Regions from separate parts of the Rhizobium sp. 42MFCr.1 genome, predicted to be linked through region 3. Evidence: predicted binding sites of a transcription regulator. Region 3 holds the regulator's gene; each other region holds the start of a gene.

Region 1 (10,134 bases), on a different contig from region 3:
CCGACAGTTGCCCCACATGATGTCCTTCTACGAAGACATCGCCATTTACACTGATTTCAGCTTCCAGCATCGCATTCTCTCTCAGGCGCTTCATGAGCACAGATGTCCTGCGATCAACAAAGCGTTTCGTCAACCTTTCATGTAACGCATCGGACAATCGATCTTCGATTTCCCGCGTCTTTTCCTGCCAGTGTGTCGGATCGGCAAGCCAATTGGGCCGATTCGATACATAGGTCCAAGTCCTTATCTGCGCGATTCGCGCCGAAAGCGTGTCAATCTCACCGTCTGTTCGATCCGCGCGATATACCTGCTCGGCAAGGAAGTCCTCGTTTACCGTGCCATAGCGGACGAGATCGGAAAAGAGGGTGGAGATCAGATCGGCGTGTTGGGCCGGTGTAATGCGGCGATAGTCAGGAAGCGCGCAGGCTTCCCACAGTTTCTCGACGCGCGCCGGATTGTTCGCAAGGTCGATGATCTCGGGGTAGCGCGACAGATGTTCCAGCGCTTGCTGGTCGACGGCGGGGAGCGCGCGTGTCAGGCCAGAAACCGTAGGGCCGGTCTCAAGGCTCACGCGGAGCGCATGCAGGGAGCTGAAGTCGAGGTTCTTCGTGCGCCACTGCAGCACTTTCACATTGTCGAACTCGTGGCCTTCGATGCGTTCAACCAATTCCTCATCAAAGGGATCGACCTGACCGGTGACGCCAAACGTCCCGTCGCGAACATGTCGACCGGCACGGCCGGCAATCTGCCCAAGTTCGGCGGGGTTGAGGTTACGAAACTGATAGCCGTCGAATTTGCGATCCTGCGCGAAGGCGACGTGGTCGACGTCGAGATTGAGGCCCATGCCGATCGCATCCGTGGCGACCAGATATTCCACATCGCCGGCTTGGTAGAGTGCCACCTGCGCATTGCGGGTGCGCGGACTGAGGGCTCCGAGAACGACGGCGGCCCCGCCGCGCTGCCTGCGGATCAACTCGGCAATCGCATAGACTTCGTCGGCAGAGAAGGCGACGATCGCCGAGCGCTGCGGGAGGCGGGTAATCTTCTTCTGTCCGGCATAGAACAGGTGGGAAAGCCGGGGACGCTCGACGATGGTAATTCCAGGGAGCAGTTGCTGCAGGATCGGACGCATTGTACCGGCGCCGAGCAACAGCGTCTCGTCGCGGCCGCGCAGATGAAGGATCCGGTCCGTAAAGATGTGCCCTCGCTCGAGGTCGCCGGCGAGTTGAACCTCGTCAATGGCGACGAACGCCGCCTTCGTCTCGCGTGGCATTGCCTCGACGGTGCAGACCGAAAAGCGGGCGTTGGGAGGCGATATTTTCTCTTCGCCCGTTACCAGCGCAACGTTTTGAATTCCGACCTTTTCGGCGACGCGTGTATAGACCTCGCGCGCCAGCAGCCGCAGCGGCAGCCCGATCACGCCGGTGCCATGGGCAACCATGCGCTCAATGGCATAATGCGTCTTGCCGGTATTGGTTGGTCCGAGCACCGCGGTTACTCCGCGCCCACTCAGTATCATCGGCTGCGATGTCAGTGTCATGGTCCTGCAGATGAGGCGAGGGTGCCCCAGGTCAAGTCAGCTCCTCTCCGAGCAGCACACACATGGACAGCCGTTGTCTCAAACGCAAGGGCCGATTTGAATTTACTCTGCAGTTTTCTGTTGCGCGAATAGCTTGCAGATTGCTCGTTTTGCGATTCGGAACAGCTTGAGAACGAATCGGAGACGAATCGCAGACTCCGCATGATTCAGTGTTTGTTCACGGCTAAGTATTGATTTTGAATCACTTTTTCCCACAAGATGCTGAATCGCGAAATTCGCGGCATACGTGCAACGCGATCTATGTCCAGGCTGTCAATGTCGTTTTGCCCGAAAAAAACGAGCGACATCTGCCGTATCTTTTGTCATGGGTTAATATTACGCGGCGGGACGGAAAACGGCGCACGATGAGATCGTTTTACCCTTAAATCCAAACATTTGATACAGATGGAACAAAAATCGGTGAGGTGTGTTTCTCGTCCATTCCAGGTGTAATGACCTCGAGGACTTGAACCATGCTTGGCACCATACTGCTCATTATCCTTATTCTGCTTTTGATCGGCGCCTTACCAAATTGGGGCTATAGCCGCGGATGGGGCTATGGACCTTCCGGCGGTTTAGGGCTAGTTCTCCTGATTATTGTTATTCTTGTGCTAATGGGTCGCATCTAAGCGACGAAAAAACTGGGAGTTATGTCATGATGAAGAAGATTGTGCTCATTGGCGCCCTCGTCGGCGCACTTGCGTCCTGCACGGCGACGGAACAGGGAACCGCAATCGGCGCGGGTTCCGGCGCTATTATCGGCGGTGCCGTCAGCCATAGCTGGGGCGGTGCTGCAATCGGTGCTGTTGCCGGCGGTCTCGCTGGCGCACTGATCGGCCAGTCCGTTGAACGTCGCGGCTACTGTGTCTACAGAGACCGCTACGGCCGCCGCTACGAGGCACGTTGCCCGCGCTACTAAGGCGATAGGATTACTATTTTGAGATCGAAAGCGCCGGCCCGACCGGCGCTTTTTGTTTGAACACCCGCCGGATCAGCGTAACTGCCGACAACAAAAAAGCCGCCTCGTTTCCGAAGCGGCATAATTTTCTCAGTGCATGCGGTGGACGATCAGTCCTTCGCGCGCTCGACGTAGGAATTGTCTTCCGTGGCGATAACGACGCGCGTGCCGGCGTTGATGTGCGGCGGCACCATAGTGCGCACGCCGTTCGACAGCATTGCCGGCTTGTAAGAGGACGAAGCCGTCTGGCCCTTAACGACCGGTTCGGTTTCCGTGATTTCGAGGGTCACGTGGCGCGGCAGCTCGAGAGCCAGCGGAACGCCTTCATGGATCGACAGGATGCAGGTCATGCCTTCCTGCAGATAGGCCTTCTGATCGCCCATCGTTTCATCGTTCACGACCACCTGGTCGTAGGTCGCCGGGTTCATGAAGTGGAAGCCTTCGCCATCTTCGTAGAGATACTGGAAGTTCACGTCTTCGACGAAGGCGCGCTCGACCTGTTCGGTCGTACGCCAGCGCTCGGAGACCTTGACGCCATCGACGATACGACGCATGTCGACCTGCGTAACCGGCGTGCCCTTGCCCGGATGAAAGTTCTGGGCCGTCAGAACGACGTAGAGCTTGCCGTCCACGTCGAGAACGTTGCCCTTGCGGACGGAAGAGGCGATGACCTTGACCATTAAGACTTCCTTGTAACTCGGCTTTTGGCGTCGTAGAGGACTGTCGATACTGCCCCGAAGACGCGATTGATTGTTCTTTGGGGGCGCAACTAACCTAAAATCCGGCAAATAGCCAGCCCTAGCGTTGGAAGGCCGGTCAGGACGATGCCAATGAATCCCTCGATCGCCAAAGTATCGCCGTGGTGGACGCCGAGCGTGCATTTGGACCGCCGTCCGGTCCTGATCGGGCGCAATGCGATCCAGTCCGCGCTGCGCGGCTATTTCCTGCGCGAGGATTTTCTGGAGGTCGACACCGCGACGCTGCAGGTTTCGCCCGGCAACGAGGCGCATCTCCATGCATTTGCCACCGAAGCCTTGACGACGGACGGCCAGACGGCGGCGCCGCTTTACCTGCATACCTCGCCTGAGTTCGCCTGCAAGAAGCTGCTTTCGGCCGGCGAAAAGCGCATCACCTGTTTCGCCCACGTCTATCGCAACCGCGAGCGCGGCCCCTTGCACCACCCGGAATTCACCATGCTCGAGTGGTATCGCGTGGGCGAAAGCTATGAGAGCCTGATGATGGACTGCGTTCGGATCCTGGCGCTTGCTGCGGAAACCATGAAGACGACGCGGCTCACCTATAAGGGCCGGGATTGCGATCCGTTTGCCGGACCGGACCGGATCAGTGTCGCCGCGGCTTTCGAGCGCTATGCCGGCATTGATTTGTTGGCATCCGTTTCCGCCGATGGTGCGACGGACCGGGCGCATCTCGCTGACCAAGTGAAGCGGATCGGCATGCGCGTTGCAGACGACGATGGCTGGGCGGATTTGTTCAGCCGCGTGCTTGTCGAAAAGGTCGAGCCTCATCTGGGTTTCGACCGTGTGACCATTCTTGACGAATATCCGGTGTCGGAAGCGGCACTGGCGCGCCCATCGGCGCTTGATCCCCGTGTTGCGGAACGTTTCGAGGTCTATGCCTGCGGCGTCGAGCTTGCAAACGGCTTCGGCGAGCTCACCAATCCGGCGGAACAGCGCCGTCGCTTCGAGATCGAGATGTCTGAAAAAGCTCGCATCTACGGCGAGAGCTATCCCCTGGACGAGGATTTTCTGGAAGCGCTTGCCATCATGCCCGAGGCAAGTGGCATCGCTCTCGGCTTCGATCGGTTGGTGATGCTGGCAACCGGTGCGTCGCGGATCGATCAGGTAATGTGGGCGCCGGTCGCGGAGTACGGCAGATGAACAGTATCGGGCCTATCAAGACCGTCGAAGGGCTGGAACGCGCAGGGCTGCTGGGTCAGAGAGACCGGGACGCGCTGGCTGATGTCGCCGCACGCTACGCCGTTGCATTGACTCCGACCGTTGCAGGTTTGATCGACCGCGCCGATGGCTCGGACCCGATTGCCCGGCAATTCGTGCCTGACGCAGCCGAGCTGATCGTTGCGCCCGAAGAGCGCGCCGACCCCATCGGCGACGAAGCCCATAGTCCCGTGCAGGGGATCGTTCATCGCTATCCCGACCGGGTGCTGTTGAAGGCCGTGCATATCTGCCCCGTCTACTGTCGCTTCTGCTTTCGCCGCGAGATGGTTGGTCCGCAAGGCTTGGGCACGCTTGACCCCAAGGCAATGTCTGCGGCCTTTGCCTATATCCGTGACCATAAGGAAATCTGGGAAGTGATCCTGACGGGCGGCGATCCGCTCGTGTTGTCGCCGCGACGGCTGGAAGAAATTCTTCGCGAACTGGCATCGATCGACCACGTCAAGATCGTGCGGTTCCATACCCGGGTTCCCGTGGTTGATCCATCGAGGGTGGATGCGGCCCTGATTGCGGCCCTGAGAGCGAGTGGCAAGACCGTCTACGTGGCGCTGCACGCCAATCATCCTCGCGAACTGACCGCCGAGGCGCGCGCAGCATGCGCTCGCCTGATCGATGCCGGCTTGGTCATGGTCAGCCAATCGGTGCTTCTGAAGGGCGTCAATGATGATCCGGCGGTGCTGACGGAGTTGATGAAGGCCTTCGTCGAGACGCGTGTGAAGCCGTACTATTTGCATCATCCCGATCTGGCGCCCGGCACGAGCCATTTTCGGCTGACGATCGAAGAGGGGCAGAAGATCGTCGCCGCATTGCGTGGCCGGATTTCAGGTCTTTGCCAGCCCACCTACATACTCGACATACCCGGTGGCCATGGCAAAGCAGTGATCGCTCCTCAGTCGATCAGTGAGATGGGCGAAGGCTGCTATTCGGTTTCGGATTATCGCGGCGGCGAGCACCTGTATCCGCCGGTCGCCTAGTCAAAAATGGGCGAAAGAAGTGTTGTTATTGGACAATGTGTCACAAGATCCGTTGGTCACCCAAAAATACAGCTCGCGAGCAAGATGTTGAAATCTAACACAAGCTCCCCTCTTCCCTGTTTCTTTCGTAGGAATTTAGCTGAGAAGCTTAGCTGACTTTAACTACGTCATTTAGGACAATTTTGTCTTTTCCAGACTACGCGTACTCCGAGAACAAGGCGGTTTCGCCACTCGAGATATGATCATCTTGGAGAAGTCATAATGAATACTACGATCCGTGAGCTCCTGGTCAAATTTGGAAAGCTCCCTGTCTCTGTCGACCAGGTCGCCGATGATGCCGACCTCTATGCGGTCGGCCTAACGTCTTTCGCTTCCGTGCAGCTTATGCTTGGCATCGAAGAAGCCTTTGATATCGAGTTTCCCGACAATCTCTTGAATCGCAAGTCTTTCGCCAGCATCGCGGCGATCGCAAGGACCGTTGACCAGATCAAAGATAGCCGGAAGGTCGCCTGAATGAACTTTCCGGTCAAAATCGCGCAAGAGGATCTTGCCGCCAGAGCCGCGCGCGTGTCGGCGATTGCGGCAAAGCATGCAGACTCCGTCGATTTTGAAGGGAGGTTCCCGCACGAAGCCGTGGAGGCAATGAGGGCCGAGCGCTTGCTAGGCGTTCAGATCCCACGCCATTTCGGCGGCGAAGGCGCGACGATCGCACAGATCGCCGAGTTATGCTCGATGCTTGGTCAGGCTTGTGCTGCGGCTGCCATGGTCTTCGCCATGCATCACATCAAGCTTTGCAGCCTTGTTGAGCACGGCGGCGAGAGCGAGTGGCATCGGGCCTTCATGCTACGTGTTGCTGCCGAGCAATTGCTGGTCGCGTCGGCAACGACGGAAGGCGGGATCGGCGGCAATCTCAGGAATAGCATCTGCGCGATCGAGGTGGATCGTGACATTTGCCGTCTGGAGAAAGATGCGACCGTCATATCCTACGGCTCCCACGCCGATGCGATCATGGTTACCTCGCGTGCCCACGCAACTGCCGCCTCTTCCGATCAGGTACTGACCGTCTTTTTGAAGGAGCAGTACACGTTGGAAAAAACGCATACGTGGGACACGCTCGGCATGCGCGGTACCTGCTCGGATGGTTTCCTCTTCAAGGGCGAGGCTGCGGCCGAACAGATCCTGCCGAAGCCTTTCGCAGAGATCGCGGCGCAATCGATGCTGGCATCGTCGCACCTTCTTTGGAGCAGCGTGTGGTATGGCATCGCGGTCGACGCGGTTGGCCGTGCACAGGCGTTCGTGCGCGCCGCAGCGCGCAAGTCGCCGGGTACGCCACCGCCCGGAGCCTTGAGGCTCGCCGAGGTGTCAAACTTGCTGCAGATGGTTCGATCGAACGTTGTCGCCGGTCTGAAGGCCTACGAGGACGCCAGGAGCGACGCCGACAAGCTTTCTTCCATGGGCTTCGCCGTCACGATGAACAACGTAAAGATTGCCTCATCTGAGACGATCCTCGAGATCGTCAATCACGTGATGCTGATTTGCGGGATCATGGGCTACAAGAACGGCACGCCATTCAGCGTCGGCCGCCATCTGCGCGATGCCCACTCCGCGCAACTCATGATCTCGAACGACCGCATCCTCGGCAATACGTCGAGCATGCTTCTTGTTCACAAGCAGGACACTAGCTTACTGGGGTGACGATATGGACGTGCAGACAACGTTTCTGGACAGGCTCTTCGAATCGGGCCTCTTGATCGATACGGGCGTTGACGGTCTTTACGGGCGCAGCGGACAATTCGAAGACGTGATCGCCGCCTTCGAGCGCCTGATCGACAGGTTCGGCGGCGCCGATGGTGCGGAAGCGATGCGCTTTCCGCCCGGGATGAACCGCGCCTTCTTCGAGAAGAGCGGTTACATGAAGAGCTTCCCGCAGCTTGCCGGCACCGTTCACAGTTTCTGCGGCAGCGAACTCGACCACATCAGCCTCCTTCAATGCATGGAAGTGGGCGATGATTGGACCAAGGATCAACAGGCAACCGACATCGTGTTGACGCCTGCGGCCTGCTATCCGCTTTATCCGACTGTCGCTCGGCGCGGCAAATTGCCGATGAGCGGCGGCCTCTTCGATCTGCAATCCTATTGCTTCCGCCACGAGCCTTCGCAGGATCCTGCGAGGCAGCAGCTTTTCCGCATGCGCGAATATATTTGCATGGGGACCGAGCAGCACGTCACGGATTTCCGTCAACGCTGGATGGATCGCGGCGTCGAAATGATGCAGGCGGTCGGTCTGGACGTGACCATTGATGTCGCGAACGACCCGTTCTTCGGCCGTGCCGGCAAGATGCTGGCCAATAATCAGCGCGATCAGAACCTGAAGTTCGAGCTGCTTATCCCGATCACCTCGGTTGCCAAGCCGACGGCCTGCATGAGCTTCAACTACCACCAGGACGCATTTGGTGCGAAATGGGGCCTGTACCTCGAAGACGAGAGCGTTGCGCACACCGCTTGCGTCGGCTTCGGGCTTGAGCGCATCGCGCTCGCGCTGTTTCATCACCACGGGCTCGAGGTCAAGCATTGGCCTTCCAAGGTGCGTCAAGCGCTGTGGGGCTGAATGAAACGATGAGAGCCGTCTTTCCGCGGGTCCGCCCGGACGGCTATCAACCGCATCCGCTCCATTCGGGCGAGCGCATGTGGCCTGAAACCAATTGCTATGTCGACCTCTGGATCGAAGTGCTGAGCGGCTGCGGTGCAGTACCGGAGGCGATGCTCGGTTTCACGCTCACACAGGACTTCGAGGGCGATCAGTTCACCTTCTTCAAGGTGCCGCTCGAGGATCTCGAGTCACTCTATGACATCCGCGTCACTGAGCTTGCCATTTTCGACCGCGTCGAACGGCATATCGAGGTGCAGATCGCACGCGGGCGCCTTTGCCTGATCGAGATGGACTCGTTCTATATGCCGGATACGCAGGGTACCGCCTATCGGACCGAGCATGGCAAGACCACCGTGGCGATCAACAGGCTCGATCTCACCGGCAAGCGCGTGGAGTATTTCCACAATGGCGGCTATTTCCAGCTTGAGGGTGAAGACTTCGAGGGGCTGTTCCAGCTGCAACTGACGGCGGACGATCCGTCGTTCCTTCCCTACACCGAGTTCGCGAAATTTCCGGTTCGCATGCCGGATACGGCGCATGTCAGCACTATGGCACGCAGGCTTCTAGGAATTCACTTCGGTCGCCGCCCAGTCTCGAATCCGATTCGCGCCTTTGCCGAAGTGTTTCCGCAGCAGGTGGAAGCAGTCGCAGAGCGGCCGTTTGGCTTCTTTCACAAGTACGCATTCAATACGCTGCGCCAGTTCGGTGCCAATTTCGAGCTTGCCGGAGATCACCTGGCTTGGCTTTCTGCGAGCGAATTCGCGTCCGCAATTGAAGACGCGTGCCGAATTTCCGAAGTCGCGAAGTCCGTGCAGTTTCAGCTCGCCCGGGCGGTCACCCGGAAGAAATACGAGCCATTACGCACGGCGCTTGATCCGGCAGCCGATGCGTGGGATTCCATGATAGCTTCTCTCAAGGAGCGCTTGTGAAGCCGGGAGTCTAAGCATGCGGGGACGGTTGGCGAGTGTCGGTGCGGAGGAAACTCTGCTCGCCGAAGGTTGGAATCTGGTTCTGACGGAACCGGGCGCTTGTGCGACGCCGCATGACATTCCGTTGTCCGCGCAGTTTATCGCCGCCGAGGTGCCGGGGACCGTTGCCGCGGCATTGGAGAAGGCCGGGCACTTCGATCGTGAAAACCCGGAGCCGCTCGACACGCGCGATGCGTGGTATCTTTGCCGACTTTTTGACGTACAACCCGGCGACGCGCTTCTTCGCTTCGAGGGCTTGGCGACGCTGTGTCATGTTTTCCTCAATGGGCAGGAGATCCTGTCATCGGGAAGCATGTTCACCATGCACGAGATACCGGTGACGCTTTCCGGTGGCGACGAACTGGCGCTTTGCTTCCGGGCGCTGGCACCGCGGCTTGCCGAGCCCGGCCCGCGCGCTCGTTGGCGGCCGCAGATGATCACGCCGCAAGGCTTGAAGAATATTCGAACAACGCTGCTCGGGCGCATGCCGGGTTGGTGTCCGGAAGTTCATGCTGTCGGTCCGTGGCGCCCCATCACGCTTGTCCGGCGCGATGTCGTTTCGATTGACAACGTCTCTGTCCGCGCCGTGCTCGAGGCGGATAACACCGGGCGACTGAGCGTTTCGCTTCATGCAAATGTCAACAATCCGGATCTAGTGCTCCGGTGCGGAGGCGTTCAGCAGACATTCGAGAAGATCGGCGAGAATCACTATTCGGCAATCGTCAGGCTGGAGAACGTCGATCTCTGGTGGCCCCATACTCACGGCGCACAGTGCCTCTATGATTTCTCGATCCTCGTCGACGGCGTTGAGCATCACGCCAGCCGAATCGGCTTTCGGCGCATCGACGTCGACCGCGGAAAAGACGGAGAGGGTTTTGCGTTGTTGATCAACGGCGAGCGCATCTTTTGCCGCGGTGCGGTCTGGACCACGGCGGATATCGTCCGGCTGCCGGGTGGCAAGGCCGACTATGAGCCGTTCCTGCGCCTTGCCGCGCAGGCAGGCATGAACATGCTCCGCATTGGCGGCACGAT
Region 2 (10,134 bases), on a different contig from region 3:
CCTCTCCAATATGCAGCCTTCGCTGACGCTGATCGATGCGGCAACCGGAGCCCTAATCGAAAAGCACTCCCTCCCATCGCAGTGGGTGCAGCTCTCCACCCGACACGTCGATGTCGACGCGAGGGGCCGCATCTGGTTTGCCTGCCAGTATGAAGGGCACCGCAACGACCTGCCGCCGCTCGTCGGCTCCTTTGCCAAAGGCGAAGACCTGCGCTTCGTCGATCTGCCGGAGGAGACGACACGCCGGCTTGCCAACTATGTCGGCGCGATCGCAATCAATCGCGGTGAAGGGCTCGTCGGCGTCACGTCTCCCAAGGGCGGCGCGTCCGTGACGATCGATGCGAAGAGCGGACGCGTGCTTCGTGAAGAGATTGTGCCGGATGCGGCAGGGATTGCCGCAGCCAAGGCCGGCTTTGCCGTGTCATCCTATGAAGGCGGATTTTTGTCGACGCAGAGCGACGTTACCTGGGACCAGCATATCGTGCGCATTGCGGCCGTCTAAATTGTGCGCAAAAGATCGCTAGCGATCTGGCTGGAGAGTCCAGCCGCCCTATTTCCGGCGAATGAGCAAAGCCCTGACCTACGTCGTCTTCGTCGCCATCGCACTCGGCGGGGGGCTCGCCATCGGCGTCAACAATCTGCCGGAGGAATGGTATCAATCTCTCGCCAAGCCGCCGTTCAATCCACCTGATTGGATATTCGGACCTGTCTGGCTCACCCTCTATGTTTTGATTGGTATTGCCGGGGCACGGACGTGGTTGCGCGGGCATTTGTCTGTCGGCATGCTTATCTGGGCCTGGCAGATGGTGCTGAACTTTCTATGGTCGCCGTTCTTCTTCGGCCTGCGAATGCTGTCGGCCTCGCTCGTCGTCATTGTGCTGTTGCTCGGACTGATCCTCGCCTTTGCCGCAAACCGCTGGAATTCGGATCGGACCGCCGCCCTGCTCTTCGTGCCCTATGCAGCCTGGGTTGGCTTCGCGACCTTGCTCAACGCCGCGATCGTCTATTTGAACTAGCGATCAGCGAGAAAATCGAGCACGCGCCGTTCGAGAACGGCTGCCGCCGCTGGATCGAAGGCGGCGAGCGACCGATCGGAAAAAAGATGCGCGTCCCCCCGATAGAGGAAAAGCCTGACATCCGACGACTCGGCAACCAACGCCTTCGCCGCCTCGATATCACCGTCTCCAACGAAGAACGGGTCGGCGTCCATGGCATGGATCTCAGCCCGCAAGCCTTTCGGCCAGGCCGAGCCGAATTCCGAACGCGGCAAGCAGGCGTGAAGGAAGATCGCACCCCGCGCACCGGCACGCGTCTGAGCCAGATATTGTGCCGGGAGCACTCCCAGGGAAAACCCGACATAGACGAGATCGGCTGCAAGGCCATCCACGGCGCGGGCTCCACGCTGAATGATCTCGCCGAAGCCGGTCTCCTGGGCGTGCTGCACGCCCTGCTCCAGCGTGTCGAACGTCCGGCCGGCAACCAGGTCAGGCGTATGTACGACGTGCCCGGCGGCCCGCAGATCGCCAGCAAAAGCGATGACGCCTCGCGTCAATCCAAGCGCGTGGTGAAACAGCACAACCTCTGCCATGGCGAACCTCCCGGTTGTTTCGCGCGGGCGAGACGAGCAGCACCTCAGTCCGATCTGGCGACCCAGTCGTGCCAGTCGGCTTCGCTGCCGTGGAACACATTCAGGTCAATGCGGCCATCAACGCCGTGCGAGATGCCGGAGCCCGAATACTGCCAGAATACCCACCGGCGTCCGGGATAAACCTTCGACGGGTGGGCTGCAACCGAACGCAGCCAGAAGGGATAGTTCAGGAAGGCGCCCTTGAGGTTGTCGCGATAGAAGTCCGGCGCGGTGTAGATGATCGGCCGCTGGCCATAGTGCTGCTCGAGCTTGTCCATGAAGACCTGCATCTTCTCACGGACCTTCTCGGGCGAGACCCGCCGCTTGCAGCTCGACTCGCCGTTCCATTCGACGTCGATGACCGGTGGCAGAGCCCCGGCTTCGCGGGGAACGTTGCGGATGAACCAGTCCGCCTGTTCGCCCGCCGTGCGGCACCAATAGAAGAAGTGATAGGCGCCCCGCCTCATCCCAGCTTGCTTGGCGTCGCGCCAGTTCTTCCGGAACATCGGATCGAGATGGTCACCGCCGTCGGTCGCCTTGATGTAGACGAAATTCGCACCCTGCGTTCTCAGCTTGTCCCAGTCGATGTCGCCCTGCCAGCGCGAAACGTCGACGCCATGGACGGCAAGCTTTCTGGGCGAGGAAGAGCCGAAATTGATCGGTTTGACGTCGCGGAAACGATGACTGTAGATCCGCGAACGTGTGCGCGGCGTCTCGTCAATTTCGGGCGCTGCGGGCGTCAGGACGGCTGGCACTGCCGTTGCCATCGGCCTTTCCGACGGCACGGGAGCGGTGGCCACTCCGGCCTGTTGTGTGAAGGCTTGCGGCTGAGACGCCGGGCCGGCCCAGGCCAATTCCTCCTGTTGCGGCGCGGCTGGCGTTGGCGCCTCTGCGACATCAGGTGAGGGAACAGGGCTCGCCGGCATGACGCTGGCCGGCACGGGCGCGATTGGGCGTGCGACCGAGCTGGTCGTCTCCCGCGACGGGATTCCCGCGACGAGGCTGTCCGGTCCCAAACTGGACGTGCAGCCCGACAAGGCGAGACAAGCAAGGAAGAAAGCTGGCGCAGCCAATAGACGCATAAGAACCCGCACGCAAAACAATTGTCGACGACAGATTCGCTGCCGCCAGGGACCCATCGAAAAGCAATGGCTAACGGAGATTTACCAAAAAAGACTGAATCCAATCTTTACGCCCGGCACTTGCATGCGCGTCAGACAAGCGACCGCATGGCACGGGAGCACTCTGCCAACAGATTTCCGGGAAGCGCTTGTCTGATGCGGCGCAGCATGCCACTTTCGCGATCGCAAGAAAGGCGCGATGATGACCGACAACGACAGCGGCGATTTCCACGAGCGAATCCGCCAGAACTTTACCCGCCAGGCGGCGTTGCATACGCTCGGCGCCGAACTGACCCGCGTCGGGCGGGGGTTGGTGGAGATCGAACTGCCTTTCGACGTCAAGCTCACCCAGCAGCACGGAATTCTGCATGCCGGCGTGATCTCCGCTGCCCTCGATTCCGCTTGCGGCTTGGCGGCCTACAGCGTCATCGACGCCGAGGCGTCCGTTCTGACGATCGAATTCAAGGTCAACCTGCTGTCGCCAGGCCGTGGCGATCGCTTCCTCTTCAGGGGCGAAATCACCAAGCCGGGATCGAACATCATCGTTGCGGACGGGCGCGGCTATGCGATCGGCGACGGACCGGCAAAGCTGATCGCTTCCATGACAAGCACCATGATGATCATCCGTGGCAGAGAGGGCATTTCGGGATGAAGTTTGAGCTGAAATCGGTCGCCGGCAAATCCATTCTCTTCGTGATGGCGGCGGAGGCCGAGTACGGTCCGTTCCTACGCTCCCGCTTCGAGCCGCTGATGACGGGGGTCGGTCCCGTCGAGGCGGCAATCGTCCTCACCCGGGCGCTGGCGCAATTAGCGCAGGCCGATGAGTTGCCCGACCTCGTCGTTTCGCTCGGCTCGGCGGGCTCGGCAAAGCTCGAGCAGACCGAGGTCTATCAGGCCACCTCCGTATCCTATCGCGACATGGATGCATCGCCACTCGGTTTCGAGAAGGGGCGCACGCCGTTCCTCGATCTCCCTGCCACCATCGACCTGCCGCTTAGAATCCCAGGCATTCCGGAGGCAAGCCTGTCGACCGGCGGCAACGTCGTGTCCGGGCAGGCCTATAATGGTATAGCCGCCGATATGGTCGACATGGAGACCTTCGCAATCCTGCGCACCTGCCAGGCTTACGAACTGCCGCTGATCGGCCTGCGCGGGATTTCCGACGGTGTCGAAGAGTTGCAGCACATTTCCGGCTGGACAGAATACCTGCATGTCATCGACCGCAAGCTTTCCTATGCCGTCGACAGCCTGTTTACGGCTCTGGAAGACGGCGTATTCTGGTTCTAACCCCTGCGGGATAGGGACAATCAGCACAATAAAATCCTCGGCCGGGGGATTTCGCGCATTGCAAGACCGGGTGCTTTTCATTAAAGGCTCGCCATGACCCAGACAGCACATCCAGACAGCGTCCTCATCGTCGATTTCGGCAGCCAGGTAACCCAGCTGATCGCACGCCGCGTGCGCGAAACGGGTGTCTACTGCGAGATCGTTCCCTTCCAGTCCGCCGAAGAAGGCTTCAAGCGCCTGCAGCCGAAAGCCGTGATCCTGTCCGGCAGCCCGGCCTCGACGGTTGATGAAGGCTCGCCCCGCGCGCCCCAGATCATCTTCGACAGCGGCCTGCCCGTTTTCGGCATCTGCTACGGCCAGCAGACGATGTGCATGCAGCTCGGCGGCAAGGTCGAGAGCGGTCATCACCGCGAATTCGGTCGCGCCTTCCTCGAAGTCGACGAAGACAACCAACTGTTCGAAGGCCTCTGGTCGAAGGGCTCCCGCCATCAGGTCTGGATGAGCCATGGCGACCGCGTGACGGCGCTGCCTGAAGGCTTCAAGGTCGTCGCGACTTCGCCGAACGCGCCTTACGCCTTCATCGCCGACGAGAAGCGCAAATATTATGGTGTGCAGTTCCACCCGGAAGTCGTGCACACGCCCGATGGCGCCAAGCTGATCGGCAACTTCATTCACAACATCGCCGGCATCAAAGGTGACTGGTCGATGTCGGCCTATCGCCAGAAGGCGGTCGAAGCGATCCGCGAGCAGGTCGGCGACAAGCGCGTCCTCTGCGCCCTTTCGGGCGGCGTCGACAGCTCGGTCGCAGCACTACTGATCCACGAAGCGATCGGCGACAAGCTCACGTGCGTGCTCGTCGACCACGGACTGATGCGCAAGGACGAGGCGGCCAACGTCGTCGCCATGTTCCGCGAACACTACAATCTGCACCTCATCCACGTCGACGCATCCGACAAGTTCATCGGCGAGCTCGAGGGTGTTTCCGATCCAGAGACCAAGCGCAAGATCATCGGTCGCCTGTTCATCGAGACCTTCGAGGAAGAGGCCAAGAAGCTCGGCGGCGCCGACTTCCTCGGCCAGGGCACGCTCTATCCTGATGTGATCGAAAGCGTTTCCTTCACCGGCGGACCGTCGGTGACGATCAAGTCGCACCACAATGTCGGCGGCCTTCCCGAGCGCATGAACATGCAGCTCGTCGAGCCGCTGCGCGAACTCTTCAAGGACGAAGTGCGCGTGCTTGGCAAGGAGCTCGGCCTGCCCGACTCGTTCATCGGCCGCCACCCCTTCCCGGGTCCGGGTCTCGCGATCCGCTGCCCGGGTGGCATCACCCGCGAAAAGCTGGAGATTCTCCGCGAAGCCGACGCCATCTATCTCGACGAGATCCGCAAGGCCGGCCTCTACGACGCCATCTGGCAGGCCTTCGCCGTGCTGCTGCCTGTCCAGACCGTCGGCGTCATGGGCGACGGCCGCACTTACGAGTTCGTCTGCGCGCTCCGCGCCGTGACGTCCGTCGACGGCATGACTGCGGATTTCTATCACTACGACATGGAATTCCTCGGGCGCGCCGCAACCCGCATCATCAACGAGGTGCGCGGCATCAATCGTGTCGTGTATGATGTGACCTCGAAACCGCCCGGCACCATCGAGTGGGAATGACTTGAGAGTCGCCTCAATCGAGGCGACATCCATCAGAAATCAAGTGACTGCTGCACCGGCTTTGGCGGCGCCAGGCTAACGCCTTCGAGCTCCAACATCCTCTGCTTGGACGTTGAGCCGCCGGGCGCGGAGAAGCCTCCGATCTTGTTTCCGGCCGCTAGCACGCGATGGCAGGGGATGATCAAGGCGACCGGATTTTTCGCCATCGCCTGGCCGACGTCGCGGGCGGCCTCCGGCCCTACGCCGAGTTGTTTCGCAAGCGCACCGTAGGTGGTCGTGTGGCCCCAGCCGATCTGGCGGGCAGCATCGTAAACCTGCCTGAAGAAGGCATCCTGACCAGCGAGATCGACCTTTACGGTTGAGAAGTCCGTCGGCTCTCCGCTGAAATAGCGCTTCACTGCGGCAACAGCTTCGGCAACGGCAGCCGTCGGCTTTGCCGGCTCAGCGCCGGGAATGCGGCGAAGGAGCAATCGCTCGGTTGCCTCGGCACTCGACGTCGGCAGCTGAAACCGCGTAATGCCGACATCATTCCAGGCGATGCCGCAGAAGCCACCGCTCGTCTCGAAAATCAGATAGTGATGCATTGCCTGTTGCATGGGTCATTGCCTCCCTGCTGCTCTTCTCCGAAGATCGTGCCGTCGCGGCCCGAATTCAACCCGTTTCTTGCGTCGCACGAGCTTGCTCCGGTCGATCGCTCGCCCGTATGTTCTTTTTTTGTTCTTGCCATTTCAAGATCAAATGTTAGCAGGCATCTTTCGATTTCGCTTCGCCGAAGACGCGCCAACAACCATCGCGCTTCGCCAGAGAGAGTCTTTTCTTTGCGATATTGCCGGATCCGCAATCGCTCGACGAATGCGTGTCGATCCAGCAGTGGCTACAGCGGGAACACCTTCCCCTCGCATCGCCGCGTCCGCCGGCGGCCGTGCATGTCTCGCTCTATTGTGTCGGCAAGAGCGCCCGCATTCCCGAAGGGGTCATCGCGGCGGCACGCCAGGCAGGAACGGCGATCGAGGCGTGTCAGTTCGAGCTCGTCTTCGACCATATCATCACCTTCCTGCTGCCGCAGGACAACGCGATCGTACTCGCCGGCAATGGCGGACGGGAACTGTTACGGCAACTGCATGTGCAAATCGCGATCGAGATACACCGGTTGGGCGCAGACGCCAATCTGAACCCGAACTTTCAACCTCACGCCACGCTCCTCTGCGACAAGGACGTGGTGCCGCGGATCGCCCTGCGGAGGCCGGTCGTGATGGCTGCGCGCGAATTCGTTCTGCTGCACAATCGCCGGGGTCAAGCAGGCTACGAAGAGCTCGGGCGCTGGCCGCTTCATGCGCGCGGATAACACCTTGCCTCCGGCTATCGAACTCGCTTAAAGCTCCTGCGACAAGGCATCAAGCGGAGAACGACATGAACACGTCCGAGATCATTATTGCCGGTGACACGGCGGGTATCGAGTGGCGTTTGCCGGTTCTTCATTTCAATGGCAGCGATCCCAAGGCACCGAAGGTCTACATTCAGGCGGCTCTCCACGCCAACGAGCTGCCGGGCACGGCGTTGGTTCACTTCCTGTGTGAAAGACTGCGCCAGTCGGAAAACGCCGGTCAGATCAAGAGCGACTTCATCGTCGTCCCGCATGCCAATCCGATCGGGGCGGCCCAGTCGCATTTCGGCGAACTTCAGGGCCGCTTCGATCTTGGATCGCGCACCAATTTCAACAGGGAGTTTCCGCTGATCTCGGTGAAGGATCGCGACGGGTTGCTTGAGGACCTCGAGCGCCGTTCGGCCGTCGAAAAACTGAAGCGCCAGCTGCTGCATATGGCGCTCGGCTGCGATCTGGTGATCGATCTGCATTGCGATGATGAATCCCTGCAATATGCCTATATCGACGAGGCATTCTGGCCGGAGGCGGCCGATCTGGCCTCTGCGATGGAGATGGAAGCCGTTCTTCTCTCCGATGGCGAGAGTTCCGCCTTCGAGGAGGCCGTCGGTTTTGCCTGGAAATACGAGACCCTAGAGAAACAATCGCGCCTGCCCGGCAAGCTGTCTGTCACCGTCGAGCTTCGCGGCCGGCGTGACGTCTATCCCGAGATGGCGAAGAAGGATGCCGAGGGATTGTGGAAATTCCTGGCAAGCCGCGGCGCAATCGATGCCCCGGTCTCGCTGCCCGCTTTCGATGGCCCCGCTGTCCCGCTCGACAATATCGAGGTGGTCCGCGCGCCGGAGGCCGGCACGGTTCTCTTCCAACGCAACATCGGCGAATGGGTTGGCGAAGGCGATGTGCTTGCCACGTTGATCACCCGCCCCGGCATGGCTGACGGCAGCATCGAGATTTGTGCACCACAGGCCGGCCTGATCGTGACGCGCAGCTCCGAACGGCTGGTTCGCCGGCGCGCCGACCTGATGAAGATTGCTTGCAAGACCGCCAGCAAGGCAACACGCAAGCCTGGAACGCTGGAGGACTAAGTGACCGTCACCATCTACGGCATCAAGAACTGCGACACCATGAAGAAGGCCCGAACCTGGCTGGAAGAGCATGACGTCGCCTACCAGTTCCATGACTACAAGGCTGTCGGGATCGATCGCGCGCATCTGCAGGCCTGGACGAAGGAAGCCGGGTGGGAAACGGTGCTCAACCGAACAGGCACGACCTTTCGGAAGCTGCCCGAGGCCGAGCGCGAAAATCTCGACGAGGGCAAGGCGATCTCGCTGATGCTGGAGCAGCCATCGATGATCAAGCGGCCGGTTGTCGAGGCAGACGGCAAGTTGCTCATCGGCTTCAAGCCCGAGATCTACGGCAGCTTCTTCAAGGCCTGATCGATGTCGAAAACCACACGCGCCACGCAGGTTCTGAGCCAAGCCGGAATTGCCTTCACGGTCCATACCTACGACTATGATCCGAATGCGGAGCGCGTTGGCCTGCAGGCGGCAGAAGCGCTTGGCGAGGAGCCGCATCGCGTGTTGAAGACGCTGATGGCGGAGGTCGACGGCAAAGCGGTCTGCGTCGTCGTGCCGTCGGATCGTGAAGTCAGCATGAAGAAGCTCGCAAGCGCCTTCGGCGGAAAGTCCGCCAACATGATGAAGCCCGCCGATGCCGAGCGCCTGACTGGCTACCACGTCGGCGGCATCAGCCCGTTCGGCCAGAAGAAGCTCGTCCCGACAGCAATCGAGGAAACAGCGCTGACGGAGGCGCAGGTCTACATCAACGGCGGGCAACGCGGCCTGCAGGTTCGGCTGGACCCGAAGGACGCGTTGAAGACGCTGAAGGCTGCCGCCGCGCCCCTCATTGCCTGATCTCAGCTGAAGCGTGACAGCAGCGAGGTCAGCGTCGCGACGTCGACCTCGCTCAGCTTGGCGCCGAAGTTTTCCTCGATGGCTCTGGCATAGACCTTCCACATGCGCTTCTGCAGCGCGCGTCCCTCCTCGGTAACGACCACCCACTGCCCGCGCCCGTCCTGATCGAAGCTCTGGCGCTGCACCAGCCCTGCCTTCTCGAGGCGGTCGATCAGTCGCGAAAGATTGTATTGGGCTAGCAACGTTCGTTCTTCGATCTCGAATGGCCGCAACTTGCCCTGCGGCGACCGCACCAGTTCCCAGAGCACGTCGTACCAGCCGAGCGCTGGGAGCCCGGCCTGCTTGAGATCCGCTTCGATCTGACCGAGCAGTCGCTGCTGCGCGCGCATCAGCCCGATCCAGGCATCGATCACCGCATCGGAGGGCGTGGCTCTATTCGTCTTTTCACCCATACATGCATTTACATCTATCTTGAATCCTGGCGCAACAGTTATTACATGCAATTGCATCTACAATGGAGATTGCCACGATGGATCATTTGCCACCTCAAGTATCCGGTTCCGCTCTGCTGCTCATCAGCCACCACCTTTGCCCCTACGTACAGCGCGCCGCGATCGCGCTTGCGGAAAAAGGAGTGCCGTTCGAGCGCGTGAATATCGACCTCGCGGACAAACCGCGCTGGTTCCTTGAGGTCTCGCCGCTCGGCAAGGTGCCTCTGCTTTGCATTCGCCTCAGCGACGGCAGTCAGGACGTGCTCTTTGAAAGCAGCGTAATCTGTGAATACCTGGAGGAGACGCAGGACGGCCGCCGCCTTCATCCATCCGACCCGCTGACACGCGCCCGCCACCGCGGCTGGATGGAGTTCGGCTCTTCGATCCTCTCCGATCTCTGGGTCTACGAAACGACGCAGGATCGCGCGCAGCTGGAGGCGAAGCGGCAGGTGCTCGCATCAAAGTTCGCCACCATCGAGGCGGAACTGAAGGATGGCCCCTACTTTGCGGGCGTGGACTTCAGCCTGGTCGATGCCGTGTTTGCGCCGATCTTTCGCTACTTCGACGTCTTCGACGCCATCGGCGGCAGCGGCATTTTTGCCGGCCTGCCCCGCGTCCAGGCCTGGCGGACAGCGCTGTCCGAGAGACCGAGCGTGAA
Region 3 (10,134 bases):
ACCGCGCTTTTCGCCGTCGAGCACTTCCACCGGCTCAACGCTTATGGTCTGCCGGCAAATCTCATGGCCATGCCGGTGGTCTCTTTCGTGGTGATGCCGATGGGCATGCTCGCTATGCTGCTGACACCTTTGGGCCTCGACGTCATTCCATGGAAAATTGCCGGTTTCGGGCTCGACATCGTGATCGCCATTGCCCAGATGGTCTCGACCTGGGCGGCAATATCGATATCGGCAGATTGCCGGGTTGGTATTTTCCTGTGGCGGTAGCAGGGTTCCTCTTACTTGCCCTTCTGCGCTCCAAGATCCGCTACCTCGGCGCTGGCATTGCGGCGCTGGCAACAGTGCTTGTTGTGGTTGCGCCGAGCGAACCGCCGCCCGACATGGTCATTGCCGAAGACGGCAATCTCGTCGCGATTGTGAGAGGACAAGTCCTTGCACCGAACCGGCCGCATCCGCCTGACTTCATTTTCGACCAATGGCGAATGGCGCTCGCCGCGGAGCGAGATCAACCACCGCAATTGTTGGAGGGTGTCAACGCTATCAGGCGGCGGGACATTCAAGGCAGATCGGAAAGGTTATCTGCCGTGGAATTGCGCAATGCCCGCGATGCGTTACGTCAGGCTGCGACGAGCGCTGAGAACCGATTTGTATGCCTGAAAGGCGTCTGGTGCACAGCCACGCACGATAGCGGCTACGTCGTGACGATCGTCGAAAATCCCGCTTACTTCGGCGCTGCCTGCGATACGGCCGATATCGTCGTGACACCCGCTCGCCTCCGCACGACGCGGTGCCGGTCGGGCGCACTTTTGTTCACCGGCGAAAACTTGCGTCGCTTTGGTGCCGCTGAGGTAAGGATCGACGATCAAGGTAGCCCCGTCGTCACGACGGCCTATACGAGGCTCGACCGCCCTTGGATCCGCCATCGGGCGTATAATTAGCGAAGCGGCACCTTTGACGGCGAGCCGCTTGCCTTCAATGATAGCGGCGAATGAGGCCGACAAGCTTGCCCTGGACCTTGACACGGTCAGGCCCGAAAATGCGCGTCTCGTAAGCCGGGTTTGCCGCCTCAAGTGCGATGGAGGCGCCTTTCCGGCGGAAGCGCTTGAGCGTCGCTTCCTCATCATCGACAAGCGCAACAACGATGTCGCCGGCATTGGCGGTGCTGCCGTTGCGGATGATTACCGTGTCGCCATCAAAGATGCCGGCCTCGATCATCGAGTCGCCCTTGACCTCAAGCGCATAGTGCTCGCCTGGGCCAAGCATGTCCGCCGGAACCGTGATGTCATGGGTATTGTTCTGAATTGCCGAAATCGGTACGCCGGCAGCAATCCGTCCCATGACCGGTACAGAGGCAGGACCGCCGTTGTCAGCCTGCGGCGCTGGCTTCGGCGCCACAACTGGCTGTGGTTTGCCGAGGCTGCCTTCGATAACGCTCGGCGAAAAACCGCGGCGGGGCTGCAGGCTCGGGTTATATGCCTCGGGCAGTTTGATGACTTCCAGAGCGCGGGCTCGATTCGGCAGTCGGCGAATGAAGCCCCGTTCCTCCAGCGCGGTAATCAGCCGGTGGATGCCTGACTTCGACGCGAGGTCCAAGGCATCCTTCATTTCATCAAAAGAAGGGGGGACACCGGACTCCTTCATTCGCTCGTGAATGAAGAGAAGAAGCTCCTGTTGCTTGCGCGTCAGCATCGAAGTTGAACCCCAGAGTCGTGAAACAAAGACAGAACAGACACTATATGTTCCATATGTGTTCCGCAAGTACCTAAATTTTCGTAAAACTTGCCTGCAACTTGCTGAGTTTTTGCGTCTCATTTGACCGAAAGCGTAGAAGGGGGTTGCATTGTCCTGTTGCCCGGCGCACATCTTCGCAAATTCCGGAGAAGTTGCCATGAGCGAAGCGCATCCGCTGGACCACATCGTGCTGCCGGTTCCAAATATCAGGCTCTCGCGCGAGCGTCTCGGAAAGCTGGGATTCACCGTCGCGCCCGACGCCCGGCACCCGTTTGGGACCGAGAATGCCTGCATATTCTTCGCCGACGAAACTTATCTGGAGCCTCTCGGGGTCGCCAATGCCGAACTGCATGAAGCTTCGGCGCAGAAAGGCAATGTCTTCACCGCGCGGGACCGTGCCTTTCGATTCCGATGTGGAGACGATGGGCTGTCTGCCGTGGTCTTTGCGACGGCGGATGCCGATCGCGACCATGCCCGGTTTCTGTCCGAAAAGATCAATGGCGGCGAGATGCTGCAGTTCGAGCGGCCGATGAAGATGCCCGATGGCTCGGAGGTGACGGCTGCATTTAAGCTCGCCTTTGCAGTTGACCTGCGCGCTCCAGATTTCTTTTTCTTCACATGCCAACGTGTCAACCCGCTGCCAGCCGACCGGAAAGCCCTGCAAGTGCATGCAAATGGGGTGGTTGGGATCGCAGAGATCGTGCTTGGGGCACCCGACCCCAAGGCGTTTGGACCATTCCTGCGCGCCGCCGCCCACAGCTTGGGAACGACCAATGAGGCCTTCGGTGTGAGTGTGACAACTCCGAATGCCAGAGTGAGTGTTCTCTCCCCGGATGGACTGGACGCCTACTTCGACATCCCTGCGCCTTCCGACGATCGCGGTCTGCGTGGTGTTGCCATCGTTTTCAAAGTAGGCGATCTCGCCGTGACAGAAGCGCAATTGGCTGCTAACGGGATGACCTATACGCGCAAGAACAATCGAATTCTGGTGAAGGCCGCGCCCGGACAGGGCGCTCTCTTCGCCTTCGAGGAGAAACGATGAGCCAGACAAATTCCGAAGTCGTGGTCGGCGAAGGCGCCGGCCGCGTCACCTTTTCGAATTCCGGCAAGCTGTCGCTGATTGCCGGGCCTTGTCAGATGGAGAGCCGCGAGCATGCCTTCATGGTCGCCGGTGTGCTGAAGGAACTCTGCGACAAGCTTGGTCTCGGCCTCGTCTACAAGTCCTCCTTTGACAAGGCGAACCGGACGTCGCTGTCAGCGCAGCGCGGTATCGGCCTCGAAACGGCGCTTGAAGTGTTCGCCGATCTCAAGAGGGAATACGGCTTTCCTGTCCTGACCGACATTCATACCGAAGAGCAGTGTGCCGAGGTGTCCACCGTCGTCGACATCCTGCAGATCCCAGCTTTCCTCAGCCGTCAGACCGACCTGCTCGTTGCCGCCGCCAAGACCGGCCGCGTCATCAACGTCAAGAAGGGGCAGTTCCTCGCGCCCTGGGACATGAAGAACGTTCTCAACAAGCTGAATTCGAGCGGAAATCCGAACATCTTGCTTTGCGAACGCGGTGCTTCCTTCGGCTACAATACGCTGGTCTCCGACATGCGATCGCTGCCTGTCATGGCGGCGATGGGCGCCCCCGTGGTCTTCGACGCCACGCATTCGGTCCAGCAGCCGGGCGGGCAGGGCGGTTCGAGCGGAGGGCAGCGCGAGTTCGTGGAGACGCTCGCGCGTGCGGCGGTCGCTGTCGGCGTCGCTGGCGTATTCGTGGAAACTCACGAGGATCCTGACAATGCGCCTTCGGATGGTCCCAACATGGTCTATCTGCGGGATATGCCGCGGCTTCTCGAAAAGCTGCTGGCCTTCGATGCGATTGCCAAGGCGGGATAAATGGATGGACGTGCACGCCGTCAACCGGCGAGCGCCAACCTCGTCTTTGTGGGACATGCCGATCCTGCCGTCCTCTCCGTGCCTTCGAGAGCGAAGCGGGAGAGCAGGTGATTGAGGTGTAGCGCCTCGTTGCCAAGCTCGCGGCAGGCTGCGCTGGTTTCCTCCGCCATCGCGGCGTTTTGTTGGGTGACGCTGTCCATGGTGTTGACGGCGGCATTGACCTCGACGAGCGCGGTCGTCTGTTCAGAGGAAGAGCGCACGATCGCCTCGATCAGCGTCGTCACCTTCAGCACCTGCTGATCGATACTGTTCAAGGCTTCGCCGGTGCGGTTCACCAAGGCAACGCCGGTTGACACCTGACTGGACGAAGTCTCGACCAACTGCTTGATTTCCTTCGCCAGCTTGGCAGAGCGGCCGGCGAGGTCGCGCACTTCTTGCGCCACGACGGCAAAACCCTTTCCGGCCTCGCCGGCACGAGCGGCCTCAACACCAGCATTGAGCGCGAGCAAGTTGGTCTGGAAGGCGATCTCGTCGATGACGTTGATGATTTCGCCGATCTGCACGGATGATGCTTCGATCTTCTCCATTGCAGCTACGGCCTCGTGCACGACAGTTGCCGAATAGCTGGCGCTTTCCTTCGTCACCGTCATCATCGCGTTTGCTTCATGGGCGCGTTCCGACGAGTTTTTGACCGTAACCGTGATCTGATCTAGCGCCGAGGCTGCCTGCTCCAGCGATGCGGCCTGATGTTTCGTTCGCCGGGCCAGATCATCCGTGCTTGTTGCGATTTCGCTAGTGCCAGTCCTGACCGTAGTGGTTGCCGTCGCGATATCCCTCATTGTGCCGGAAAGCGTGCGAACGCTCGAATTGAACTGCTCGCGTAGCCTCTCGTAGTCTGGCGCGAACGCTTCGTTGAGCTGGACGGTGAGGTCGCCGCGGGAAAGACGGTCCAGGCCGCGGCTCAGGCTCACGATGATGCGTTCGCGGCCGGCATCCTCATCAGCCTTGGAGGCGGCCAGCGCCGCATCGCGCTGGGCTTGGGCCTGGCGCTCCGCATCCTGGTGTTCGCGGATTTTGTTCCGTTCTTGCGCCGATTCGCGAAGCACGGTGACGGCGCGTGCCATTTCGCCAATTTCATCGACACGGTGGCTGAAGGGGACTTCCTTGGAATAGTCGCCGCCCGCCAGGATCGCCATGTAGTCGCGCATCGCCGAAAGTGGCACGATGGCGCGCCGGCGGAAGGCGTAGAGGCCGCCAAGAAGCAGGCAAAGCGAGACCGCCGCAGATGCAACCGTGATCGCCGAGAGAATGCTTGTCTGTTCGGCCGCGTCTTTTTCAGCCTTTGCCAGGAAGGCGTTCGCCATATCAACGAGCTCGTTGACCGCCGTTTCGTGGATATGAAAATTGGTCGCAAGCTTCTCGAAGGCTGTCGGGATGACCGCAGAGTCGTCGTTAAGGATGGCGGGCGCGAGTTCGTCCTGTATCACCTTCCAGAACGCATCGCCTTTGATGAGGACGTCGTTCAGAAGTTTTTCCTTGAGGTCTGCGCTGAGCGCGGTTGCCTGCCAATACTTGCGGCGATCCTCATAGGCGGGCTTCAGGACATTTTGAATGCGGTCGATGTTCTTTCCGGCGACCTCCGGGCGCTGCACCGCCTCGAGTGCAAGCATGTAGGATTCAACGATATAGAGGGGCGGCGGCAGAATATCGGCAACGAGATCCTTGCCGTAGACGATTTGCCGGTACATCTCGCCGTTCACGCGTAGCTTATTGAAGGCGTAGTTTTGTATGCCGATCGAAGCAATGAGCCCGGTGGCGACGACCACCGCGAAGATTGCAAGGCTTCGTGCAATATTGAGTTTCATCCTATGCCCCGTAAATAGTAAATAGTGAACGACGTCGTTTCTGAAACCATTGGAAATTTTCGAGCAGCAGCTATGGATCGTGACAGGCGGCCTGGCCGCATAAGGAAGCGCATCATGCAATAACGCCTGCCGAAGAAGGTGCTATTTCCTTTCGGCCGTTAACTATAAATATGATTGGTTACTGGTCGATAAATTTACAACCAGCTTGAAAGTCAAAATTTATATTTCCAAAACTTCAGGTTTTGAAAGTTGATAAGCGTTGTCTCTAACCAACGGCCGGGCGTGCCTTCAAAGGCCTGACATATTCACCCGTTAGGGCCGTGGCATGCCATCTGTCGTCAGTGTGGCATTGTAATTTGTGTGCCTTCGATTAAACAGGCTTCCAACGTTATCACCCACCGAGCAGGAAGAACCGATGACTGCAATTACCGACATTATCGCCCGCGAGATTCTCGACAGCCGTGGCAATCCGACCGTCGAAGTCGATGTCTATCTCGAAGACGGCAGCATGGGCCGTGCGGCGGTGCCGTCGGGCGCTTCCACCGGTGCTCACGAAGCTGTTGAAGTTCGCGATGGTGGCAATCGCTATCTCGGCAAGGGTGTTGAAAAGGCTGTCGAAGCCGCCAACACCGAAATCTTTGACGCGATCGGCGGCATTGATGCCGAAAACCAGATCCAGATCGACAACATCATGATCGAACTGGACGGCACGCCGAACAAGTCGCGCCTCGGCGCCAACGCCATCCTCGGCGTATCGCTCGCGGTTGCCAAGGCTGCTGCCCAGGCTGCCGGCCTGCCGCTCTACCGTTATGTCGGTGGCGCCAGCGCCCACCTGCTGCCGGTCCCGATGATGAACATCATCAACGGTGGCGCGCATGCCGACAACCCGATCGACTTCCAGGAGTTCATGATCCTGCCGGTCGGTGCCGATTCCATCCGCGAAGCCGTTCGCATGGGCTCGGAAGTATTCCACGTCCTCAAGAAGGAGCTGTCGGCTCAGGGCCACAACACCAACGTCGGCGATGAGGGTGGTTTCGCGCCGGGCCTGAAGAGCGCCCCTGAAGCCCTCGACTTCATCATGAAGTCGATCGAGAAAGCCGGCTACAAGCCGGGCGAAGACATCTACCTCGGCCTCGACTGCGCTGCGACCGAATTCTTCAAGGACGGCAAGTACGTTCTCGAAGGCGAAGGCCGCACGCTGGAATCGGGTGCCATGGCTGAATACCTTGCCCAGCTCGCCGCCCAGTATCCGATCGTCTCCATCGAAGACGGTATGGCTGAAGACGATTGGGACGGCTGGAAGGCACTGACGGATCTGGCCGGCAAGAAGGTCCAGCTGGTCGGTGACGATCTGTTCGTCACCAACTCGGCCCGTCTGCGTGATGGTATCCGCATGGGCGTTGCCAACTCGATCCTCGTCAAGGTCAACCAGATCGGCTCGCTGACGGAAACGCTCGACGCCGTCAACACTGCGCATAAGGCTGCCTACACCGCAGTCATGTCGCACCGTTCCGGTGAAACCGAAGATTCGACGATTGCCGATCTGGCGGTCGCCACCAACTGCGGTCAGATCAAGACCGGCTCGCTGTCGCGCTCGGATCGCCTGGCCAAGTACAACCAGCTGATCCGCATCGAAGAGGGTCTCGGCCCGCAGGCCCGCTACGCCGGCCGTTCGATCATCCGCGGCTGATCAATCGCGCCTGAATTGAGCGACTTGGACCCGCGTCTACGAAAGGCGCGGGTTTTTTCGTGCCCGATTTTTCATAGTCAACGGACAGTTAATCTCTGCCCGGTAGTCTTCAGCGCATCGAGGTAATGCGTTCGAGCGTGCGTTTATGTGGACAAAGCATCACAAGAAGAAAAAGATCGGTCGTTTCGTGGTTCCCGCGATGACGGTCGCGTTTCTCTCCTACTTCGGCTATCATTGCATTCATGGTGATTACGGTCTGCGGGCAACCGAGGGGTTCGAGCGCCAGCGGATAGCGCGCGAAAGGGAGTTGGCGGTTCTGAAAGGCAAGCGCGAGCATCTTGAAAAGCAGGTCGCGCTGCTGAGCGACGGTTCGATGGACAAGGACATGCTGGACGAGAAAGCGCGTCTTCAGCTTAATGTTTCTCGCGCCGACGAGATCGTCATATTCAATCACTATTCGAATTAACCGAAATTCAGTTAATCGAAATAAAGCGTTATTTATCAGTGATTTACTGATGAATACGAGCCATGCATTTATGGCATTGCTGTGGCTAAATTTCTTCCCTATGGTGTGCGCCACCAAAGAACCGACAAACCCATAGGGAGGGTTGAATGGCGCCGCGAAAAACCGCGACCGTTTCCAGCCGTAAAACTAGCGCAAAGCCGGCAAACAAGGCCTCGAATGGTGGTCCTGTCGCTGATTTCACGCGCGACGAGGAGCTCAAGGCCTACCGCGAAATGCTGCTGATCCGCCGCTTCGAAGAGAAGGCCGGGCAGCTCTACGGCATGGGCTTCATTGGCGGTTTCTGTCACCTCTACATCGGTCAGGAAGCTGTCGTCGTCGGCATGCAGATGGCGCAGAAAGAAGGCGATCAGGTTATCACCGCCTATCGCGATCACGGCCATATGCTGGCGACCGGCATGAGCGCGCGTGGCGTCATGGCCGAACTGACCGGCCGCCGTAGCGGTTATTCGCGCGGCAAGGGCGGCTCGATGCACATGTTCTCGAAAGAGAAGCATTTTTACGGCGGTCACGGCATCGTCGGCGCCCAGGTTTCGCTTGGAACGGGTCTCGCTTTCGCCAATCGCTACCGCGGCAACGACAGCGTTTCCGTCGCTTACTTCGGTGACGGTGCTGCGAACCAGGGCCAGGTCTACGAGAGCTTCAACATGGCTGCTCTCTGGAAGCTCCCGATCATCTACATCGTCGAAAACAACCGTTACGCCATGGGCACCTCGACTGCCCGCGCGACCGCGCAGTCGAACTACTCCCTGCGTGGCTCCGGCTTCGGCATCCCCGGCATCCAGGTCGATGGCATGGATGTCCGCGCCGTAAAGGCCGCAGCCGACGAAGCCCTCGAGCATTGCCGCTCCGGCAAGGGTCCGATCATCCTCGAGATGCTGACCTACCGCTATCGCGGTCACTCGATGTCCGACCCGGCGAAGTACCGCACGAAGGAAGAAGTGCAGAAGATGCGCTCCGAGCAGGATCCGATCGAGCAGGTGCGTGCGCGCCTCCTTGAGAAGGGTTGGGCCTCGGAAGACGATCTGAAGGCGATCGACAAGGATGTCCGCGATGTCGTTGCCGACAGCGCCGACTTCGCCCAGTCCGATCCGGAGCCGGATGCATCCGAGCTCTACACTGACATTCTGCTCTAATCGGGGAGGGACGACCCATGCCAATCGATATTCTCATGCCCGCCCTCTCTCCGACGATGGAAGAAGGCACGCTTTCCAAATGGCTCAAGCAGGAAGGCGACACCGTCAAGTCTGGTGACGTGATCGCCGAAATCGAAACCGACAAGGCAACGATGGAAGTCGAAGCCGTCGATGAAGGCGTCATCGGCAAGCTCCTGGTTCCGGCCGGCACGGAAAATGTGAAGGTCAATGCCAAGATCGCGGTCCTGCTTCAGGACGGTGAATCGGCGTCCGACATCTCTGCCGCACCTGCCGCGCAGCCCGCACCTGTCGCTGCCGCTCCGCAGGCGGAAGAAAAGCCTGCTGCTGCTCCGGTTCCGGCGGAGCCGAAGGCTGCCGTGCCGAACGATCGGGAAATTCCGGCAGGTACGGAAATGGTCTCCATGACTGTTCGCGAAGCGCTTCGCGATGCCATGGCCGAAGAAATGCGCGCCGACGACAGCGTCTTCGTCATGGGCGAAGAAGTTGCCGAATACCAGGGCGCCTACAAGGTCACCCAGGGTCTTCTGCAGGAATTCGGCGCCCGCCGCGTCATCGACACCCCGATCACCGAGCACGGCTTTGCCGGCGTCGGCGTCGGTGCTGCCATGTCCGGTCTGAAGCCGATCGTCGAGTTCATGACCTTCAACTTCGCCATGCAGGCGATCGACCAGATCATCAACTCCGCCGCCAAGACGCTCTACATGTCCGGTGGCCAGATGGGTGCTCCGATCGTCTTCCGCGGCCCGAACGGTGCAGCTGCCCGCGTCGGTGCCCAGCACAGCCAGGACTACTCGGCATGGTACAGCCAGATCCCGGGCCTCAAGGTCGTCATGCCCTACACGGCATCCGACGCAAAGGGTCTGCTCAAGGCTGCCATCCGCGATCCGAACCCTGTTGTCTTCCTCGAGAACGAAATCCTCTACGGTCAGCATTTCGATGTGCCGAAGCTCGATAATTTCGTTCTCCCGATCGGCAAGGCTCGCATCCATCGTCCGGGCAGGGACGTCACGATCGTCTCCTTCGGCATCGGCATGACCTATGCCACCAAGGCCGTCGCCGAACTCGAAAAGATCGGCATCGATGCCGAGCTGATCGATCTGCGCACGCTGCGCCCGATGGACCTTCCGACCGTGATTGAATCGGTCAAGAAGACCGGCCGTCTGGTCACCGTCGAGGAAGGCTATCCGCAGAACTCGGTCGGCACCGAAATCGCTACCCGCGTCATGCAGCAGGCCTTTGACTACCTCGATGCGCCGGTTCTCACGATCGCCGGCAAGGACGTTC

What was found. Region 3 encodes LexA, which represses DNA repair genes until DNA is damaged. Its sites were predicted from a motif close to TGTTCNNNNTGTGTTCNG; they were not measured.
Positions count from the first base shown of each region.
Region 1: C934_RS0106445 (helicase-related protein) is a predicted target of LexA. The motif match lies at 1,698-1,715, and genes of this name have one in related genera.
Region 2: C934_RS31565 (2'-5' RNA ligase family protein) is a predicted target of LexA. The motif match lies at 6,396-6,413, and genes of this name have one in related genera.

Region 1 is NZ_KB897821.1:178,355-188,488, reverse strand. It holds gene C934_RS0106445 (helicase-related protein) at 1-1,540, opposite strand, end outside; gene C934_RS33535 (DUF3309 family protein) at 2,053-2,208, shown strand; gene C934_RS0106435 (YMGG-like glycine zipper-containing protein) at 2,235-2,498, shown strand; gene efp (elongation factor P) at 2,648-3,217, opposite strand; gene epmA (EF-P lysine aminoacylase EpmA) at 3,368-4,435, shown strand; gene C934_RS0106420 (lysine-2,3-aminomutase-like protein) at 4,432-5,484, shown strand; gene C934_RS0106415 (acyl carrier protein) at 5,746-5,997, shown strand; gene C934_RS0106410 (acyl-CoA dehydrogenase family protein) at 5,998-7,179, shown strand; gene C934_RS0106405 (amino acid--[acyl-carrier-protein] ligase) at 7,184-8,092, shown strand; gene C934_RS0106400 (DUF1839 family protein) at 8,101-9,063, shown strand; gene C934_RS0106395 (glycoside hydrolase family 2 protein) at 9,080-10,134, shown strand, end outside.
Region 2 is NZ_KB897819.1:109,820-119,953, forward strand. It holds gene C934_RS0102860 (DUF1513 domain-containing protein) at 1-502, shown strand, start outside; gene C934_RS0102865 (TspO/MBR family protein) at 564-1,016, shown strand; gene C934_RS0102870 (dienelactone hydrolase family protein) at 1,013-1,588, opposite strand; gene C934_RS0102875 (glycoside hydrolase family 25 protein) at 1,633-2,709, opposite strand; gene C934_RS0102880 (PaaI family thioesterase) at 2,951-3,400, shown strand; gene C934_RS0102885 (5'-methylthioadenosine/S-adenosylhomocysteine nucleosidase) at 3,397-4,035, shown strand; gene guaA (glutamine-hydrolyzing GMP synthase) at 4,129-5,691, shown strand; gene C934_RS0102895 (methylated-DNA--[protein]-cysteine S-methyltransferase) at 5,724-6,287, opposite strand; gene C934_RS31565 (2'-5' RNA ligase family protein) at 6,548-7,036, shown strand; gene C934_RS0102905 (M14 family zinc carboxypeptidase) at 7,102-8,157, shown strand; gene C934_RS0102910 (ArsC family reductase) at 8,158-8,508, shown strand; gene ybaK (Cys-tRNA(Pro) deacylase) at 8,512-8,985, shown strand; gene C934_RS0102920 (MarR family winged helix-turn-helix transcriptional regulator) at 8,988-9,437, opposite strand; gene C934_RS0102925 (glutathione S-transferase family protein) at 9,515-10,134, shown strand, end outside.
Region 3 is NZ_KB897844.1:42,164-52,297, reverse strand. It holds gene C934_RS33290 (ComEC/Rec2 family competence protein) at 1-267, shown strand, start outside; gene C934_RS33285 (hypothetical protein) at 258-938, shown strand; gene lexA (transcriptional repressor LexA) at 973-1,689, opposite strand; gene C934_RS0122295 (VOC family protein) at 1,889-2,773, shown strand; gene kdsA (3-deoxy-8-phosphooctulonate synthase) at 2,770-3,615, shown strand; gene C934_RS0122285 (methyl-accepting chemotaxis protein) at 3,636-5,480, opposite strand; gene eno (phosphopyruvate hydratase) at 5,896-7,170, shown strand; gene C934_RS0122275 (FtsB family cell division protein) at 7,316-7,636, shown strand; gene pdhA (pyruvate dehydrogenase (acetyl-transferring) E1 component subunit alpha) at 7,783-8,829, shown strand; gene C934_RS0122265 (pyruvate dehydrogenase complex E1 component subunit beta) at 8,847-10,134, shown strand, end outside.